DNA from 4 places in the Vibrio limimangrovi genome. Region 3 is predicted to be linked to each of the others. Evidence: predicted binding sites of a transcription regulator. Region 3 holds the regulator's gene; each other region holds the start of a gene.
What was found. The regulator PurR, encoded in region 3, represses purine synthesis genes. The targets are predictions, from matches to a motif close to TNANGNAAACGTTTNCNTNA.
Positions count from the first base shown of each region.

Region 1: the regulator PurR is predicted to act here: its motif matches at 3,505-3,524, upstream of metK (methionine adenosyltransferase).
Region 2: the regulator PurR is predicted to act here: its motif matches at 2,182-2,201, upstream of ACWYU8_RS17210 (uracil-xanthine permease family protein).
Region 4: the regulator PurR is predicted to act here: its motif matches at 1,635-1,654, upstream of ACWYU8_RS02840 (uracil-xanthine permease family protein).

Region 1 is NZ_JBSUGF010000004.1:65,386-70,222, reverse strand. It holds gene endA (deoxyribonuclease I) at 1-386, opposite strand, end outside; gene ACWYU8_RS04350 (SprT family zinc-dependent metalloprotease) at 516-1,013, opposite strand; gene ACWYU8_RS04345 (DUF2189 domain-containing protein) at 1,094-1,891, opposite strand; gene metK (methionine adenosyltransferase) at 2,205-3,359, opposite strand; gene tkt (transketolase) at 3,676-4,837, shown strand, end outside.
Region 2 is NZ_JBSUGF010000012.1:123,073-127,909, reverse strand. It holds gene recG (ATP-dependent DNA helicase RecG) at 60-2,141, shown strand; gene ACWYU8_RS17210 (uracil-xanthine permease family protein) at 2,365-3,756, shown strand; gene envZ (two-component system sensor histidine kinase EnvZ) at 3,837-4,837, opposite strand, start outside.
Region 3 is NZ_JBSUGF010000010.1:112,050-116,886, reverse strand. It holds gene torR (two-component system response regulator TorR) at 64-771, opposite strand; gene torD (molecular chaperone TorD) at 1,025-1,672, shown strand; gene purR (HTH-type transcriptional repressor PurR) at 2,105-3,109, shown strand; cyclic di-GMP riboswitch class I at 3,376-3,464, shown strand; gene ACWYU8_RS14940 (TfoX/Sxy family DNA transformation protein) at 3,581-4,171, shown strand; gene ACWYU8_RS14935 (TVP38/TMEM64 family protein) at 4,348-4,837, shown strand, end outside.
Region 4 is NZ_JBSUGF010000002.1:160,596-165,432, reverse strand. It holds gene upp (uracil phosphoribosyltransferase) at 1-238, shown strand, start outside; gene ACWYU8_RS02840 (uracil-xanthine permease family protein) at 332-1,585, opposite strand; gene ACWYU8_RS02835 (DUF2066 domain-containing protein) at 2,021-3,226, shown strand; gene ACWYU8_RS02830 (DUF2069 domain-containing protein) at 3,302-3,742, opposite strand; gene wrbA (NAD(P)H:quinone oxidoreductase) at 3,765-4,334, opposite strand; gene arsC (arsenate reductase (glutaredoxin)) at 4,335-4,685, opposite strand; gene bepA (beta-barrel assembly-enhancing protease) at 4,702-4,837, opposite strand, start outside.

The sequences.
Region 1 (4,837 bases), on a different contig from region 3:
TCACCGTTTACTTCACCAATCGCAGGGGTCAGGTTATGCAGATCCGCTTCCATTGAGCGGAATGTTTTGTCATTGCGCGAGCAGTTTTTACGGCCGCCGTTTTGCCAGCACTGTAGCTGGTGTCCAAATTGCCAGGCTGGAACGACGTGTTCCCACTCGATACGAGAAGCGCGTGTTTCTTGCTTTCGTATCTGGTATCCACAAGAGGAAAGGTCGGGTAAGCCTTTCTTGCCTTGCCACTGAATATCACAACCACAGTAAAAGCTGGTGGGATGATCCTTATAGATTTTTATAGCTTCGCGTTTCGCGGCTGAAAAGGAGCTTGGTGGCGCGGCTACTGCTGCACTGGACAGTGCGAGAATGAATAAAGAGAACAGATATTTCATGGTTAAAGTCTTTAAAAAGTATGACTTTATCCATTCTATCACTCAGATATTGGCTTTCGTAATAAGCAAGTTAATAATTAGAAAAGAAAAATATAAGGTTGAAACTTGTTGGTTATTTTTAGTAACGCTCTAGGTAAGCTGAATACCCGTGAAGCTAAGATGCTGACGACACTTCTGACATGAGTACACCGCCTGTTTGCGGAGCACTTTATTATGGCGACGGACGGAAAGCGGGTAAGTTGTACAGTGGCAGCGATACTCGAAGGTTTTGCCTTGAACAGAAGAGACTTCGAAGCTGTGTGTGGTTTTCGCTGGTACGTTAAAGACCGATTCCATTACGGTTTGCCACTCTTTGCCGTGAGGGCGCACTCGGCCGTATACCTGGTAAGTGATCAGATGGGCCACTTCATGCGGGATGACTTCTTGTAAAAAGGCATGTTTGTTCTCTTTGAACAGAATCGGGTTAAGACGAATCTCATTCAACTGAAGATAGGCTTTTCCGGCAGCTTTGCCACGCACATTATACGTCATGCCTGGAAGAGGGAATGAGCGCTTGAAGGCTTGCTCAGCTATCGCAATGTAATGTGCCATTGCCTGTTTTGCCTGGTAGCTCAGTTCAATGTCCATCTTTACTCCGCTTCAGTTAAATAGAAAGGCTTAATAAAAAGCCCCCGCAGTTGCGAGGGCTGGATCATAGCATCACTGATTTATGGTGTGTGTTTTTTCTTAATGGTTGCGTGATAGGCATGCCAGGTACCGTAGCCGAGAATCGGCATAGTAAACAGCATTCCGATACCGTAGGTCGCAAAGCCAATTAATATGCCACCACAGATGATCGCGGCCCAAACAATCATCGCCGGGATATTGGATTTCACGGCGTTGAAGCTGGTGAAAACTGCGGTCATCATGTCGACGCGGCGTTCCATCATCAATGGAATTGAAAATGCAGAAATACTGAATACGACACTGGCTAGTATGAAACCGATGAGCGAACCAATCACCAAAAATGGCAAATACTCAGTCAATGGGGCGCCTTGTACTGATGGGTATAGGGCATGAAGAAGTGCCGCAATACGCATCCAGAAAATCATACAAACCGCTAGTAGAACCGCAAAGGCCCATTGTGAGCTTGAATTACGCCCAATGGCTTTCATTGAGTGGAACAGGCGAGCTTTATGTCCACGTTCTCTTTCCCAACTGGCATCGTATAAGCCCAGCGCTAAAAACGGGCCGATAAGCATATAAACAATCAGGCTAGGCATGACGACAAGGTGTGTTCCTTGCCACTGTATAAGCAGCACGATACCGATAGCTGCAGCCATAAAGCAGAGTCCATAGAACGCGCTGATCAGCGGCATTCGTACGAAATCATGCAACCCCAGCGCGAGCCAATGGAACGGGGCACTGAGGTTAACCGTGTTGCACGGAATCGTTCTAGCGTATTCGTTATCTGGGACTTCCTTTCGCTTGCCGTGGAAGTCGGATGGATTGACGGTTCGAGGCATAACTCCTCCTTGGTTTATTCCTACGCAATTATCTCAATAATGACTTACCCAACCCCTGGTAGGTTTTAGTCATAAGGATGTATGGCTCGTGTATTCCCAAGGTTTCTGTCGTTACACTAGCTCACATCCGGGTTGTTATTGAAACGCCATTTAACAATATTTTAACTATTGGCAGAGTTGGGACAATTTACAACTATTTGCTCGAAATTTGTTCGGTCAATTTTGGCTGGTGGATAAAGGAAGAAGGGGATAGGACGAAACAAAAAGCCCCCACCAAGAGGCGAGGGCTTTGTAGATTCCGAATCTGGCGTGATTACTTGATGCCAGCGAAATCGCGAAGAATGTCTGCTTTATCAGTCGCTTCCCATGGGAACTCTTCACGACCGAAGTGACCGTATGCTGCTGTCTTCTTGTACATTGGCTGCAGAAGGTTAAGCATTTCTTGTAGACCGTAAGGACGTAGATCGAAGAACTGACGCACCGCTTCGATGATGATGTCGTGAGATACTTTCTCAGTACCGAACGTTTCCACCATGATAGATGTTGGATCAGCAACACCGATTGCGTAAGACAGTTGGATTTCACAACGGTCAGCCATACCAGCTGCAACGATGTTTTTCGCTACGTAACGCGCTGCGTATGCTGCACTGCGGTCAACTTTTGATGGATCTTTACCAGAGAATGCACCACCACCGTGACGAGCTGCGCCGCCGTAGGTATCTACGATGATCTTACGGCCAGTCAGACCACAGTCACCCATTGGACCACCGATTACGAAACGGCCGGTTGGGTTAATGAAGAATTTCGTCTCTTTGCTGAGCCATTCTGAAGGAAGAACTGGCTTGATGATCTCTTCCATTACTGCTTCACGCAGGTCTGGAGTAGAGATTGAATCACAGTGCTGAGTTGAAAGAACAACAGCATCGATACCTACGATCTTACCCTGGTCGTACTGGAACGTAACCTGAGATTTCGCGTCTGGACGCAACCAAGGTAGTGTACCGTTTTTACGTACTTCAGCTTGTTTTTCAACAAGACGGTGAGAGTAAGTGATCGGAGCTGGCATTAGAACTTCAGTTTCGTTACATGCGTAACCGAACATGATGCCTTGGTCACCAGCGCCTTGCTCTTTTGGATCTGCTTTATCAACACCTTGGTTGATATCCGGTGACTGTTTACCAATTGTGTTTAGTACCGCACAAGAGTTCGCATCAAAACCCATATCTGAGTGTACGTAGCCGATTTCACGAACGGTTTCACGAGTTAGCTCTTCAATGTCAACCCATGCTGAAGTCGTTACTTCACCACCTACCATTACCATACCGGTTTTAACGTAAGTCTCACATGCAACACGAGCCTTTGGATCTTGCTCTAGAATCGCGTCAAGAACCGCATCAGAAATCTGGTCTGCAATTTTATCTGGATGACCTTCTGATACTGACTCAGAAGTAAACAGGTGCTTAGCCATGTTAGCTCCACTATATCTGGTTTAAAACTGGAGCATGATAAACGCTCCAGCGCAAAATAATACTAATATATGCAGGTGTATCTACATCTAGACGGCTATTCTAATTTTGATTGCTCGAATTACAAGCTCTTTTTTGATTTTTGTCACAGCCAAACGTTTGCCTGGGATATTTAAGATTTTGAGAGTTTCGAGGAAATTAAATTCACAGATGCAATATTTGTGAGCTTTTGGGGTTGAAAACGTTTGCGCTCCCTAAGGGGCTTTGAGAGAATTATGACCAATTTTTTCGTTTCGCTTAACGTACTCAGGAGCAGACATGTCGTCTCGTAAACATCTTGCCAATGCAATCCGTGCTCTAAGCATGGATGGTGTTCAACAAGCTAACTCTGGTCACCCAGGTGCACCTATGGGTATGGCTGATATCGCTGAAGTTCTTTGGCGCTCTCACCTAAACCACAATCCATCTAACCCAGAATGGGCTGACCGCGACCGTTTCGTACTTTCAAATGGCCACGGCTCAATGTTGATTTACTCTCTACTACACCTAAGTGGTTACGAGCTATCTATCGACGATCTGAAAAACTTCCGTCAGCTTCACTCTAAGACTCCAGGTCACCCAGAGTACGGTTACGCACCAGGTATCGAAACGACAACGGGTCCTCTGGGTCAAGGCATTACTAACGCAGTTGGTATGGCGATGGCTGAAAAAGCACTGGCAGCCCAGTTCAACAAAGAAGGCCACGACATCGTTGACCACTTCACTTACGTGTTCTTAGGTGATGGCTGTCTGATGGAAGGTATCTCTCACGAAGCGTGTTCACTAGCAGGTACGCTTGGCCTTGGCAAACTGATCGCGTTCTGGGATGACAACGGCATCTCTATCGATGGTCACGTTGAAGGCTGGTTCTCTGACGATACACCTAAGCGTTTTGAAGCGTACGGCTGGCACGTAATCCCAGCGGTAGATGGCCACAATTCTGAAGCAATTAATGCAGCAATTGAAGCGGCAAAAGCAGACCCTCGTCCTACGCTAATCTGTACTAAGACTATCATCGGTTTTGGTTCTCCTAACAAGTCTGGTTCTCACGACTGTCACGGTGCACCACTTGGTCAAGACGAAGTGCAAGCTGCACGTGAATACCTAGGTTGGGAATTCGGTCCATTTGAAATCCCTTCAGACGTATACGCAGAGTGGGATGCGAAAGAAGCGGGTGCAGCAAAAGAAGCAGCATGGAACGAGAAATTCGAAGCGTACGCTGCAGCTTACCCAGTAGAAGCGGCAGAGCTTAAGCGTCGTATCAATGGCGAACTACCTGCACAGTGGGAAGAGAAAGCGAACCAAATCATTGCTGATCTGCAAGCTAACCCAGCAAACATTGCGTCACGTAAAGCATCTCAAAATGCGCTAGAAGCATTTGGCCAAATGCTTCCAGAATTCATGGGCGGCTCTGCTGACCTTGCGCCTTCTAACCTGACAA
Region 2 (4,837 bases), on a different contig from region 3:
ACAAAAACACAGCTAAATGGTTAACATATTGCAATGTTAACCATTTTCCTGAGCCTGCTATGTCTGCCCAACTGTTATCTGCTGTTCCTTTAACCTCACTTTCTGGGGTTGGCGCTAAAGTCGCAGAAAAACTTGCCAAAATCGGCCTGCACTCGGTTCAGGATTTACTCTTTCACTTGCCACTTCGTTACGAAGATCGCACCCGTATTTATCCTATCGTCAAGCTTCATGCTGGTCTTTGGGCTGCGGTACAAGGCAAAGTTATGGCAGTGGATACCATTTTTGGTAAACGCAAAATGCTGACGGTAAAAATCAGCGATGGAAATGGCACTATCACGCTGCGTTTTTTCAATTTTACTGCTGCCATGAAGAACAACTTCTCTCAAGGTAAGTTAGTGCACGCTTACGGTGAGATAAAGCGTGGCGGAATGGGGCTGGAAATTGTCCATCCTGATTACAAATTCTATATCAGCGAACAAAAACCAGATTTAGAACAAAACCTCACTCCCGTATATCCAACCACCGATGGCCTAAGGCAAATCACTCTGCGCAACCTGACCGAGCAGGCATTGGAGTTGCTCGATAAAACCGCCGTCCAAGAATTACTGCCAGCGGGTTTATATAATCATCAGCTCACCATGTCTGAAGCGTTGCACACGATTCACCGACCGCCTCCGACGATCAACCTGGATGAGTTTGATGACGGTAAGCACCCGGCTCAAATCCGCCTGATCATGGAAGAGCTACTGGCACAGAATCTCTCAATGTTGGCTGTACGCAGCAAAGGGCAACAAGATATCGCCTTGCCTCTTGCCCCTTGTGAAAAGCTGAAAAAACAGCTGCTAGAGCAATTGCCATTTTCACCCACCAATGCACAGGCACGTGTAGTCAAAGAGATTGAAGCCGACCTAGAAAAAGCCCATCCGATGATGCGCCTTGTTCAGGGTGATGTTGGGTCAGGGAAGACATTAGTAGCTGCGCTGGCCGCCGTTCGTGCGATTGAACACGGTTACCAGGTGGCTCTTATGGCACCAACCGAACTGCTTGCAGAGCAACACGCCATCAACTTCGCTAACTGGTTTGAAGCAATGGGAATTCAGGTGGGCTGGCTGGCTGGTAAATTAAAGGGCAAAGCCAAAGAAGTAGAGCTCGCACGCATTGCCAGCGGTGAAGCGCAAATGGTAGTGGGCACTCACGCGCTGTTCCAGGAGCATGTCGAATTCCATCATTTAGCTCTGGTGATTATCGATGAGCAACACCGTTTTGGCGTCCACCAGCGATTAGAGTTGCGCGAGAAAGGTGCCAAGCAAGGTGCTTATCCGCATCAGTTGATCATGACCGCAACACCGATTCCGCGTACGTTGGCGATGACTGCGTATGCCGACTTAGAAACCTCAGTAATTGACGAATTACCACCGGGACGAACGCCAATTCAAACTGTGGCGATTCCGGATACAAAACGCGACGACATCGTTGAACGGGTTCGTCATGCCTGCCTTAACGAAGGTAAACAAGCGTACTGGGTGTGTACCTTAATTGATGAATCTGAAGTATTGGAGGCACAAGCCGCCGCTGATACCGCAGAAGACCTACAGCGCAAACTGCCGGATGTGAAAATTGGCTTAGTTCATGGCCGCATGAAACCCGCTGAAAAACAGGCCGTGATGCAGGATTTTAAAAACAACCAACTCCACCTGCTCGTCGCAACAACCGTGATAGAGGTTGGTGTAGACGTGCCAAACTCAAGCCTGATGATCATCGAAAACCCGGAGCGACTCGGTTTAGCGCAGCTACACCAGCTAAGAGGCCGCGTCGGACGAGGCTCTGTCGCTAGTCACTGTGTTCTGCTCTACCACTCTCCATTGTCTAAAACGGCGCAAAAGCGTCTTGGCGTACTACGTGAAAGCAATGACGGTTTTGTTATTGCGCAAAAAGATTTGGAGATCCGAGGCCCAGGTGAATTGTTGGGGACCAAGCAAACGGGACTAGCAGATTTTAAGATTGCCGATTTGGTTCGAGATCAGCGCTTAATTCCCGAAGTTCAGCGCATTGCACGCCATATTCACGATAATTACCCTACTAATGCCACTGCCATTATCGAACGTTGGTTAGGCGAGCGAGACATCTATTCAAAAGCATAAGTCCAAAGTGGAGCTATCAACTGATTTCAAGTTACCCCAGCAAGGCAATCGTTTGCCTTTTGGATAAATCACTCTATAATCTCGCACAAATTTCCGGGTATTTACACAAGCCAATCTGAGTTGACTCTGATTAACAGCAATCACAGATCAAAACGTCAGCTTCTCCCAGCACTCCCATTCAGCGAGTTATGGGGAATACACATTGCGACAAGCGAGACAAACCATGACAACTTCAAACCGATCTTCGGAACTGGTCTATCAATTAAATGATCGCCCACCACTGCCACAAACCATTTTCGCAGCCATTCAGCACCTGCTTGCGATGTTCGTCGCAGTTATCACCCCTTCTTTGATCATCTGCCAATCTTTAGGTGTTCCGGCCGATCAGACCAACACGATTATCAGCATGTCTCTATTTGCTTCTGGTGTCTCTTCATTTATCCAGATTCGTACCTTCGGTCCGATAGGTTCTGGCTTATTGTCAGTACAAGGCACCAGCTTTAACTTTTTAGGTCCAATTATTGGTGCTGGCTTGTCCTTGAAAGCAGGTGGCGCAGACATCAACACCATGATGGCGGCTATTTTCGGTACCATTCTGGTGGCCTCATTCGCAGAAATTTTGCTTTCAAGAGTGCTTGAATACGCTCGCCGCATCATTACTCCGCTGGTATCTGGCATTGTGGTGACTCTGATTGGCCTGACACTGATCCAGGTTGGATTAGTCTCGATGGGCGGCGGTTATGCCGCGATGGGTGACGGCACTTTTGGCAGTCTGGATAAACTGGCTCTGGCTGGCACGGTACTGGGCCTGATTGTGCTTCTGAACCGCTCAAATAACCCGTACATTCGCGTTGCCTCTATTGTGATTGCGATGCTGGTTGGCTATGTGATGGCTTACTTCATGGGCATGGTAGACACATCTAAGTTAAGTGAAACCACTCTGGTGGCGCTACCAATTCCGATGCAATATGGCTTAGCGTTTGACTGGTCGCTGTTTATTCCGCTGGTACTGATTTTCTTCATTACTGCTCTGGAAGCCATTGGCGATATTACTGCAACGTCAGAAGTATCAGGCGAGCCGGTAAAAGGTCCGGTTTACATGAAACGCATCAAAGGCGGTGTGCTTGCTGACGGCTTGAACTCAGCTATCGCAGCGGTCTTTAACAGCTTCCCGAACTCTACTTTCAGCCAAAACAACGGCATCATCATGCTGACAGGTGTGGCAAGCCGTTACGTAGGCTACTTCATCGCAGCTATGCTGGTTTTACTTGGTCTATTCCCGGGCGTGGCAAGCTTCGTACAGCTGATTCCTGAACCTGTACTTGGCGGCGCAACCATCGTCATGTTCGGTACGATTGCGGCCGCAGGTGTGCGCATTATCTCTCGTGTGGATCTCGACCGTCGTGCCATTCTTATCATGGCGCTGTCCTTCTCTATGGGCCTGGGTATCGCTCAGAAGCCTGAAATTCTACAATTCATGCCTGAGTTTATTAAGAGCATCTTCTCAACGGGTGTGGCTGCCGGTGGTATCACAGCAATCATCTTGAACTTGTTATTGCCTGAAAAACTGGAAGAAGAAGAAGAATCTGAAGCTCAGGAAGTCAAAGAATCCTAAACTGATCATAGGATAAGACAAAAGGCCAACCTGGAAACTTAGGTTGGCCTTTTTAATTTGTAGTCAGGTTAGGTATTGATTTACTTGGTCGGGAAGCTGATTTGAGCGATTAAACCGCCTTCACTGCGATTGCGCATCACAACCGAACCTGAATGCTGGCTGACGATACGCTTAACGATCGCCAGACCCAGACCGGTACCTTCGCTACCACGGGCAGTATCCCCCCGCGTAAACGGTTCAAACAACTTGCCGATCTGACCCGGCTCGATGCCAGGACCGTTGTCTTCTACCGTTACCCAAACTAACTTCTTGTCTGCTGTCATGCCAGTAGAGACTTTAATCCAGCCATTTCCGTAGCGAACCGCGTTGACCACTAAATTAGTCACTGCGCGTTTTATCGCAATCGGATTACCCAGAGCTGGTTTGATTGACTCTTCAATTTGTGTCTCAATTTCCTGCTCATAACCGCCTTCTGCACTCGCCACATCACGTGCAATATCATTGAGATAAACAGCTTCAAACGTCTGGTTGCTTACCGGCTTCAGATAGTCCATAAACTGGCTAATGATCTCGTTACACTCTTCGGTATCACTGATGATGCCTTCGGCTAAATAGCTGTCCTCTGGCGACATCATTTCCGTCGCCAGACGAATTCGCGTCAGTGGCGTACGTAAATCATGGCTGATCCCTGCCATCAGCAATGCTCGGTCTTCTTCCAGCTCTTGAATACCTTTCGACATCTGATTAAAAGCCCGGGTTACAGAGCGAATCTCAGTTGCCCCTTTCTCCGGTAACGGCGGGGGAATTTCGCCTCGCCCGACGCCTTTCGCTGCCTTCGCCAGAGTCAGCAATGGGCGGTTCTGCAATCGGATAAAGAGCCAGCCACCAGCGATAATCAATAGTGCCATAATCAGACTATTACGGAACAGCGGGGCAAAGTCTTCTTCTTGCAGCTCCGATAGCGGAATACGAATGAGCGAGTTCGGCAGCTTCTCGATGTGCATCCACAAAATGTAACTCTCATCGCCTAACATCAAACGCACTTCCGTCGGAGAGTCCAGCTCTTGCGTCATCTCTTCCG
Region 3 (4,837 bases):
GCGGAACAAAAAAGGAGAGCAGATTCAGTTGCTCTCCTTTTTCTTGAGCTTTTCTTTTTGGTATTAATCACCGGCAAACATGTAGCCTTCTCCATGAACCGTGACAAAAATTTGTGGGTTCTTGGGATCATATTCCATCTTGGCGCGCATACGCCGAATTAAGACATCAATGGTACGGTCATTAGGCGCATCCACTCGATGACTGATCATATTCAAAATACGTTCACGACTTAGGACCTGATTCGGGTAAGAGGATAACGCCACCAAGAGCTCATACTCTGCTTTAGTGAGTTTAACGGGCTCGCCACTGCGACTCAAAGCGCGGCGTTGGATATCAAATGTCCACTCACCAAAACGGACAATGTGCTGTTCGTTGGTTTCGCATGACTTCGAACCATTCTGTGCGGTCGAAATTCGCCACAACAGATTTTTAACGCGAACCAATAACTCTCTGAGTTCAAAAGGCTTTGTGACATAATCGTCCGCCCCCATTTCAAGGCCAACAATTTTGTCGATACTATCCGTACGTGCTGTGACTAATATGATACCAATATCGGATTGGCTACGTAATTCACGCGTAAGCATCAGGCCATCTTCACCCGGCAAGTTGATAGCCAGCATAATCAGGTCAATATCACCCGCTTGCAGTGTTTCACGCATTTCTGCGCTGCTCCCTGCCTCACTAACGGTGTAGCCTTCGTTTTGGAAGTATCCCGCCAGCTTACTACGCGTGACAACATCATCTTCTACGACTAATACGTGATAGCTCATTTACACCACTTTCCGTCATTTGCTTATCCAAGATGTATTCTATTCATAACTATTCACATTTCTAGTCACTGGCAGATTTAAAGGCAAGATTTCACGCTTTTTTTGATTCAAAACAAGCTTGCGAAACGTCATTATTAAACGGACATAATTGGCCAGAAAACATCATAGTTGTCGTTATTAATTGATTACACTTAAAGGACATCCGTTAGTGATTTTATGATGCGACACATAAAACATCATTGAGGAGCCTGGAATGCAAGAAGTGAAAGCTTTTAATGAAAAACGCGCCGAAATTTACTGGTGGTTTTCTAGCTTGTTTGTCAAAGAACTGGCAGACAAAGAGCTGGAAGCTTACCACAGTGTTGAAATTCGGAGTTTTTTAGCTGGCTTAAGTGAAAATGACACTCTAAAACCTTCAATTGACGTTCTGGTAGATGCACTGAACCGATTACAAAACCGTAAAGATGCCCAACTCGCACTCGCCGCCGACTTTTGTGAACTGTTCTTAAAAACAGAAAAGTATGGGGCTCCGCCTTATGCTTCCCTGTACATTTGCGAAACAGGTTTACTGAATAACAAATCAACACAAGAGATGGAGAAGTTGATGGCTGATTTCGGCGTACCAATTGACGATAAGCTTAACGAACCTGCCGATCACTTAGCCGTAGAACTCGATTTTTTAGGCAGCATGATTATCCGTTCCAATGAGCTCGAACAAGAAAAACATATGGAACAAGCCTTCTCAAATCAGAATGATTTCATCGAACGTCAACTCTTATCTTGGCTGCCACAATTTGCAGCAAAATGTCAGCAAATGGATGATTTCGGTTTCTACGCAAGCGTCGCGCAACTATTAGTTGCATTTTGCAAACTAGACAGCGCTTACCTTCTTGGTGAATAATTGCCACCAATGATTGGGAGCCTATTTTCGCGCTCCCCAATTTTTATTCGTTTGCCCTTCATTGAGTCCCATTGCTTGCTTTTTTAGCAATCAAAATGTGACATAAAAGACACAAATCTGCTGCTGAAGTCATTGCCAGCCAACCCACATAGGGCTAAAATGTGAACGCAAACGATTAAATATGATTTTTATGTAAACCGCTGAAATAAAGCGGTTTTTGTGTTTTCTTACTAGGTTGACGTTCTCTTCTTCGCTCAGAGAAAGACGATAATATTCATCAACCGTATTGCTACAGACCTTCTACCGTTTTCGGAGCTGTCACTGCGAAACAGATTCAGCGTACACGTTTATGCGGCACTAAGTTTACAAAAGGCACTCAGTAAAAGGTTTTATACTCCAAGGTATATTAGTAGCTCGATACAGGACACCTTTATGGCCACTATAAAAGACGTTGCTCGATTAGCCGGCGTTTCTACTACTACAGTTTCGCACGTCATCAACAAGACGCGTTTTGTTGCAGAAGCAACTCAAGAAAAAGTAATGAAAGCAGTTGATGAGCTCAATTACGCACCGAGCGCAGTTGCTCGTAGCTTGAAATGTAACTCAACTCGTACCATCGGAATGTTGGTAACTCAATCGACTAACCTATTCTTCTCAGAAGTTATCGATGGTGTTGAAAGCTACTGTTATCGTCAAGGTTACACTCTGATCCTATGTAATACCGGTGGTATCTACGAAAAGCAACGCGATTACATTCGAATGCTGGCTGAAAAGCGTGTGGATGGGATTTTAGTGATGTGTTCAGACCTGACGGAAGAACTAAAAGAGATGCTTGACCGTCATTCTGATATTCCAAAAGTGGTCATGGATTGGGGCCCTGAGAGCTCACAAGCCGACAAGATCATGGATAACTCAGAAGAAGGCGGCTACATCGCAACTAAGTATCTGATTGACAACGGTCATACTGATATTGCCTGCTTAAGTGGTCACTTCGAAAAACTCGCGTGCCAAGAGCGCATTATGGGCTTCCGCCGAGCAATGGCAGAAGCGAATATACCCGTAAACGAAGATTGGATTCTTGAAGGTAACTTTGAATGTGATACCGCGGTTCTGGTTGCTGACAAAATTACCGCAATGAAAAAGCGTCCTACCGCAGTATTCTGTTTCAACGACACAATGGCTTTGGGCTTAATGAGTCGTTTACAACAAAATGGCATTAAGATCCCGGACGATGTTTCCGTGGTTGGTTATGACAATATCGAATTGGCAGAATACTTTTCTCCGCCACTTACGACCATTCACCAACCGAAACGCCGTGTTGGTAAAAATGCATTCGAAATTTTACTTGAACGCATTAAAGACAAAGAGCACGAGAAGCGCATTTTCGAAATGCAGCCAGAACTGGTCGTTCGTAATACAGTGAAAAAGCTCAATTAATTGGCAACAAGCGCTCTCCGGAGCGCTTATTTTTTGTCTCAACATAAGCCTTTTACTCAATAACGCTACGACTAAAAGTTAAATGTTTGGTAAGTTGCTGTTTTAGCTGCGTGTAGTCCTTTTCTCACACCCATACCTCTCGTTGAAAAACCTTTGCCCAAGATATGAACACCAAGACATAATCTTGATTAATTTTCCTGAACTAACATCACACTTCATTCGCTAGAATGTGATGTTAATTCAAGAGACAAAGTATTCTCGACAGGTCACGCACAGGGCAAACCATCCGAAAGGGTGGGACGCAAAGCTTCCGGCCTGAACCATTTGATTAATGGAAGGTAGCGGGGTTACCGATGGCAAATATACATATGATGAGTTTACCCTTTAATGACATTGTTCCTGTATGTATTTGCTAACCTCTCGGACCTGACTTTTGGTGGCGTAATGTTAATTACACCGAGATAACACATCATGGATAAACCGATACTCAAAGATTCTATGAAGCTATTTGAGGCACTTGGTACAATCAAGTCGCGCTCAATGTTTGGTGGCTTTGGACTTTTCGCTGATGAGACGATGTTTGCACTGGTTGTGAATGATCAACTTCACATCCGAGCAGACCAACAAACTTCATCTAACTTCGAGACGCAAGGACTCAAACCCTACGTATATAAAAAGCGTGGGTTTCCGGTCGTTACTAAATACTACGCGATTTCCAATGATTTATGGGAATCAAGTGAGCGTTTGATAGAAGTAGCGCAGCAGTCGTTAGCACAGGCCAAATTAGAAAAAAAGCAACAAGCCAGTACTAAGCCGAACAGATTGAAAGACTTGCCCAACCTGAGGCTGGCTACCGAGCGAATGCTAAAGAAGGCGGGTATTGAATCAGTAGAGCAGTTAGAACAGAAAGGCGCTCTAAGCGCCTATAAAGCGATACGTGACTCACATTCTGCAAAGGTAAGCATTGAGCTGCTTTGGGCCTTAGAGGGCGCAATTAACGGCACTCATTGGAGCGTCGTTCCCCAGTCTCGCCGAGAAGAGTTGAAAAATGCGCTTTCTTAACAGCTTTTCTGATATTAGTTTTAAAACCGCAGCTTAGTCTGCGGTTTTTTTTGAAATTTTTTTAGACCTTAACCTGTCTATTAGTCTGTAAAACATACAATAGTTAGCAGGTCCCTTTCCTCCCAAATGGTACCTGTTAACGTTTTAGAGAAAAGTAACCCAACTGGAGTACGATTATGAACAGAAAACTCATTTTTGGGTTAATACTGCTCTTAACGGTCATTCTTTTAGCCGTTAACTTTGGTCAGAACTTAACATTAGAAAACGCTAAATCTCAACAAGAGGCACTGAATGCCTATATCGAACAAAATTTTATTATTGCAACGACCCTCTATTTCTTGGCTTACATCGCTGTCGCAGCGTTCTCTATTCCCGGTGCAGCAGTCGTTACTCTATTAGGTGCTGCTCTATTCGGTTTTTGGATAAGCTTAGTTTTGGTTTCGTTTGCCAGTACCATAGGCGCAACCCTTGCTTTCCTGAGTAGCCGATACCTATTAAGAGACTGGGTACAAACCAAGTTCGGGAAAAAGCTCACAGCTATCAACCAAGGTGTTGGAAACGATGGCTCGTCCTATCTGCTTTCATTACGTTTGATTCCCGTCTTTCCTTTTTTCCTGATCAATTTATTGATGGGATTAACTCCGATGAACGTTGGCCGTTTTTATC
Region 4 (4,837 bases), on a different contig from region 3:
CCCAATGCTGGCAACTGGTGGTTCGATGATCGCGACGATCGACCTTCTGAAAGAGAAAGGTTGTAATCAAATTAAAGTTCTTGTTTTGGTTGCGGCTCCAGAAGGTATTGAAGCTCTGGAAAAAGCACACCCAGACGTTGAACTATATACAGCGGCAATTGATGAGAAGCTGAACGACAAAGGTTACATCGTTCCTGGTCTTGGTGACGCGGGTGATAAGATTTTTGGTACTAAATAAGCGCACAAAACACGCTTAATCAGTTGTGAACAAAGAAGAAAGGCTTGGTTAATACCAAGCCTTTTTTGTATAAGTCTAAGTTGATTCGACAAATTAGTTTGCTTTGTCTTCTTCCATTTGAGCGTTATCTACAACGTGGTTTTCACCCAGGTCGTGTGGAAGCACAAGGTTAAGAATGATCGCCACGATACCGCACAAGCTAACGCCTTGTAGGCTGAACTCGCCAATACCGAAAGCCATGCCGCCGATACCGAATACTAGCGTAACTGCAACGATAACCAGATTACGAGATTTGTGTAGGTCCACGTGGTTTTTGATCAGTGTGTTCAAACCTACCGTTGCGATAGAACCAAATAGCAGGATCATGATGCCACCCATGACAGGTACAGGGATTGTCTGAAGAATTGCGCCTAGCTTACCAACCAGAGCCAGAACAATAGCCGTCACTGCTGCCCACGTCATAATCACCGGGTTGAATGCTTTAGTCAGCATAACTGCGCCAGTCACTTCACTGTAGGTTGTATTTGGCGGTGCACCAACCATCGCCGCTGCCATAGTCGCTACCCCGTCACCTGCGATAGTGCGGTGAAGGCCTGGCTTTTTAAGGTAGTCTTTACCCGTTACATTTGAGATCGCCAGCATGTCACCCACGTGTTCCACAGCAGGGGCGATCGCTACAGGGATCATAAATAGAATCGCGTTAATATTGAATTCTGGTGTCGTGAAGTTTGGCAATGAAAGCCAAGCCGCCTGTGCTACTGGTGTAAAGTCAACCACACCGTATGCAAGTGACACTGAGTAACCAGCCAAAATACCACCCACGATCGGTACTAGCTTCAGGAAGCCTTTTGCAAATACACTCAATGCAATCGTCGTCAGTAGTGACACTGATGAAATCATAAGAGCGGCATCACCATTAATCAGTTGAACGCCGCCATCTCCTGTTTTACCAATCGCCATATTCACAGCGGTTGGTGCCAGGCCAAGGCCAATAACCATGATAACCGGACCAACAACCACGGGAGGCAGAATCTTATGGATAAAGCCTACGCCGCGAACTTTGATCGCTGCGCCCAGAGCAATATAAACCATGCCCGCCGCCATTAAGCCGCCCATTGTTGCGCCGATACCCCAAGTCTGGATACCGAACATAATAGGAGCAATAAACGCGAAAGAAGAGGCAAGGAAAATTGGGACAGAACGTTTAGTAATTAATTGGAAGAGGAGGGTACCGACACCGGCACCGAAGAGTGCTACGTTTGGATCGAGGCCAGTCAGAAGGGGCACTAGAACCAAAGCACCAAAAGCGACAAAGAGCATCTGAGCGCCTTGTAACGCATTTTTCATAATCATTTCCTATTTAAAGATACGCGGACAAATCCGGCGAATAGTATCACTCAGCAAACGTTTGCGACAATGATCAGATCAAACTTTTCGCCGATTTTAAGTGGCCAAATTATAGTTTTCGAGGTGTTTTATAACAAAAGTGTTTGTTTTATGAGCTGAAATTAATATTTTGGTAGATGAGCCGCAAATACAAGGATGTAATGTCGTATTTCTTACATTAGATAAGTCATTGTGGCGGATCATAATTGTTCTTACGTTCATCACATAAGCAATCAGGCACTTAAGGAAAAAGGGGGGCGAGTTAATGTACTCTACAGGACGTCCCGAAAGTGGCCTAAGCTGTTCATATTTCAAGCTATTTACCTTTGGGCTGCCTTGCTCCGGGTTTGATAGTTTTTTATTATGCGGTTTCTTGTTTAGAGGAAAATGAAAACTATGCACTATTTAGCTCTCTTATTGATAGGTTGGTTGTCCCTGCCCGTGTATGCATCAACTCAGGTAGATATCTATCATGCTGCAGTAGTCATCGACAGTGAACAGGAAAACGGTGAGTCTCTGGCTAAAGAACAAGGGATGAAAGATGTGATTGTTCGAGCAACTGGTTCTCAATCATCTTTAAACAATCCAGTTATTCAAAAGGCTTTGAGCTCAAGTTCACATTACATTTCTCAACTTGGTTATGCGCAAGTCAATGGTCAATCTAGTTTGAACATGCGTTTTAATGATAGCCAGATTGACGCGCTGCTCAAGCAAGCACAGTTACCGTCGTGGTCACCTTACAGAGCGAATATCCTTGTCTGGCTAATCGAAGAGCAGGCTTATGACCGCACGGTTACCTGGGAATATTCAGATTCCTCAAGCATCGCAGATCTGCGTTCTGCGGCAGAAGAGAGAGGATTGCCAATCACTATTCCTGTCGGCGATATTGATGATGTTACGGGTGTGAACGCGTCTGATCTTTGGGGCGGTTTCGTAGAGCCAATTGCTAAGGCCAGCCAACGTTACCCTGTTGATGCTGTACTGGTATTGCGTGCTCAAGGCGATCAAATCCGCTGGACACTTTACGATCAGCCACCATCTGCCATTCTTATTTCTCAACGCGCACCGCGCAGTGGTTCCGCTTCGGGTGCTGATGCGATTACTGCTATGGTCGATGGCATTAGCGATTACTACGCAGGTAAGAGCGCTTCCGTTGTCTCCGGCGAGTCTTCAGAAGGTATTACGATGAAAGTCGTTAACATTGCTTCAGCCTCTGATTTCTTCCGTTTAGAAAGTGCATTGAAGAAACTCAACTCGGTTGCAGGGAGTGAGATTAAACGTATTCAAGGTAATGAGTTGACGCTTAAACTTCATCTATTGGCATCAAAACAGGCCTTTGAACAAGAAGTGTCATCAATATCTCAACTCGCGGTGCATGAAGAGCCGAATAAGCCAGTTGAAGAGCGACTTCCTGTGCTGGTGACACAAGAGCCAACCTCAACGGACACATTGACAGATAAAGAGCAAGTAAACTCGCATGTAGTGATGGCTGAGGCTGAAATGCCGGTTCATGAAAGGCAGGAATCAGAGTCTGTCACTGTAGAGCCAGCGCAAGAACAGTATGATGTCATATACGAGTGGACCGCTCGTCAACGTTCTTAAAGTAAAATAATAACGTTTTCCAAATAATAAAAAGAGTCGCAAATCGCGACTCTTTTTTTGACACTTTGAAAGTGCTTATTTATTGAACTTGGCTTTTTCTTCTTTTTCTACTTGGGATAAGCGTTTGAGCTTTAGCCCGAGCTCTTTGCCTCGTGCGCGCGCAAACAGAATATTGCCGAAAAAGCCTAAAGTAGTCAGCACCAGTTCAACCACCGCTAACCAACGTTCCCCATTATCGACGTACAGGATGGTCAGCCCATGCAGGAAGTAAAGCATTAGCACGAAATTAGCCCAAGCATGCGTGTAAGGTTTACCAGCCAAAATACCCGGAAGAGGAAGTAACAATGGGATACACCACGCAATCGCTAAAGTTGTGCTGCTTAAGTGAGGGTGAGGCGACAATGCCAGTTGCCAGATTGCTACCCACGCCAACAAAGCCAAATTGCCAAACAAAGCCAGATATCGATAGCTTTTAGTCTGGGCACCAAGTGCAGGTTGGTCAAAAGATTGAGACATCGATTTACTATCCTTGAATTTACTAACAGCTTTTCAGCTTTAATGCTGCTGTCGCGAGTCGTTTGCCCAGTTTCTGAGCCAGACGAGCCTCGTCATTGGTAAGGCTTGGATCTTTTCCTACACTACTTGCACCGTAAGGTGTTCCACCTGACGTCGTTGAGTGCAGCTCGGGTTCCATATAAGGAATGCCAAGTAGCATCATCCCGTGATGCAACAATGGTGTCATCATGCTTTGTAGCGTTGTTTCCTGGCCACCATGCATCGAAGATGATGAGGTAAATACACACGCTGGCTTATCAATTAAGTCACCGCTTACCCACAAAGGAGTGGTTTGATCCCAGAAGTGCTTTAGAGGCGCTGCCATATTGCCAAACCAAACGGGACTGCCAAATGCGAGGCCATCGCAATTTTTCAGTTCTTCTAGAGTAACAATTGGATCGGAAGGGGTATGTGAGTGAGGTGACAATTCTTCAACTGTACGCAAAATTGCCTGGCATTGAGGAGTCGATTCGACTCCTCTTGCTATTTGTCTTGCCAGTTGTTTGGTTGCGCCATGTCGGCTGAAGTACAAAATAAGGATCTGGCAATCCATTTATAGAATATCCAACACTTGCTCTGGTGGACGACCGATTTTCGCTTTGTCGTTTGCGACAACAACAGGGCGCTCGAATAGTTTTGGATTTTGTGCCATTGCTTCGAACAGTTGTTCATCACTGACAGACGCCTCACCCAAGCCTAATTCTTTGTACTCGGCTTCTTTTGTACGCATCATGTCACGAACTGATGTGAAACCAAGCTGGGCATGAAGGGCTTTCAGTTCATCTACATTAAGTGGATTATCCAGGTACTTTACAACTTCTGGTGTCACACCATTTTGTTCAAGTAGTTCAAGAGTTTGACGGCTCTTTGAGCAGCGAGGGTTGTGATATATCACGACTGACATGGTTTTCTCCATTTCGTTATTGTAATGCCATGAATCGATCTCTTTGGATCATGAGTTGGTCAATACGAGCATCGTATCGAGCTTGTTCTAAGCTGCCCAACTGGGCCATTTTACTTGCTTCACTATAATATTGAATCGCTTTATTCCAGTTT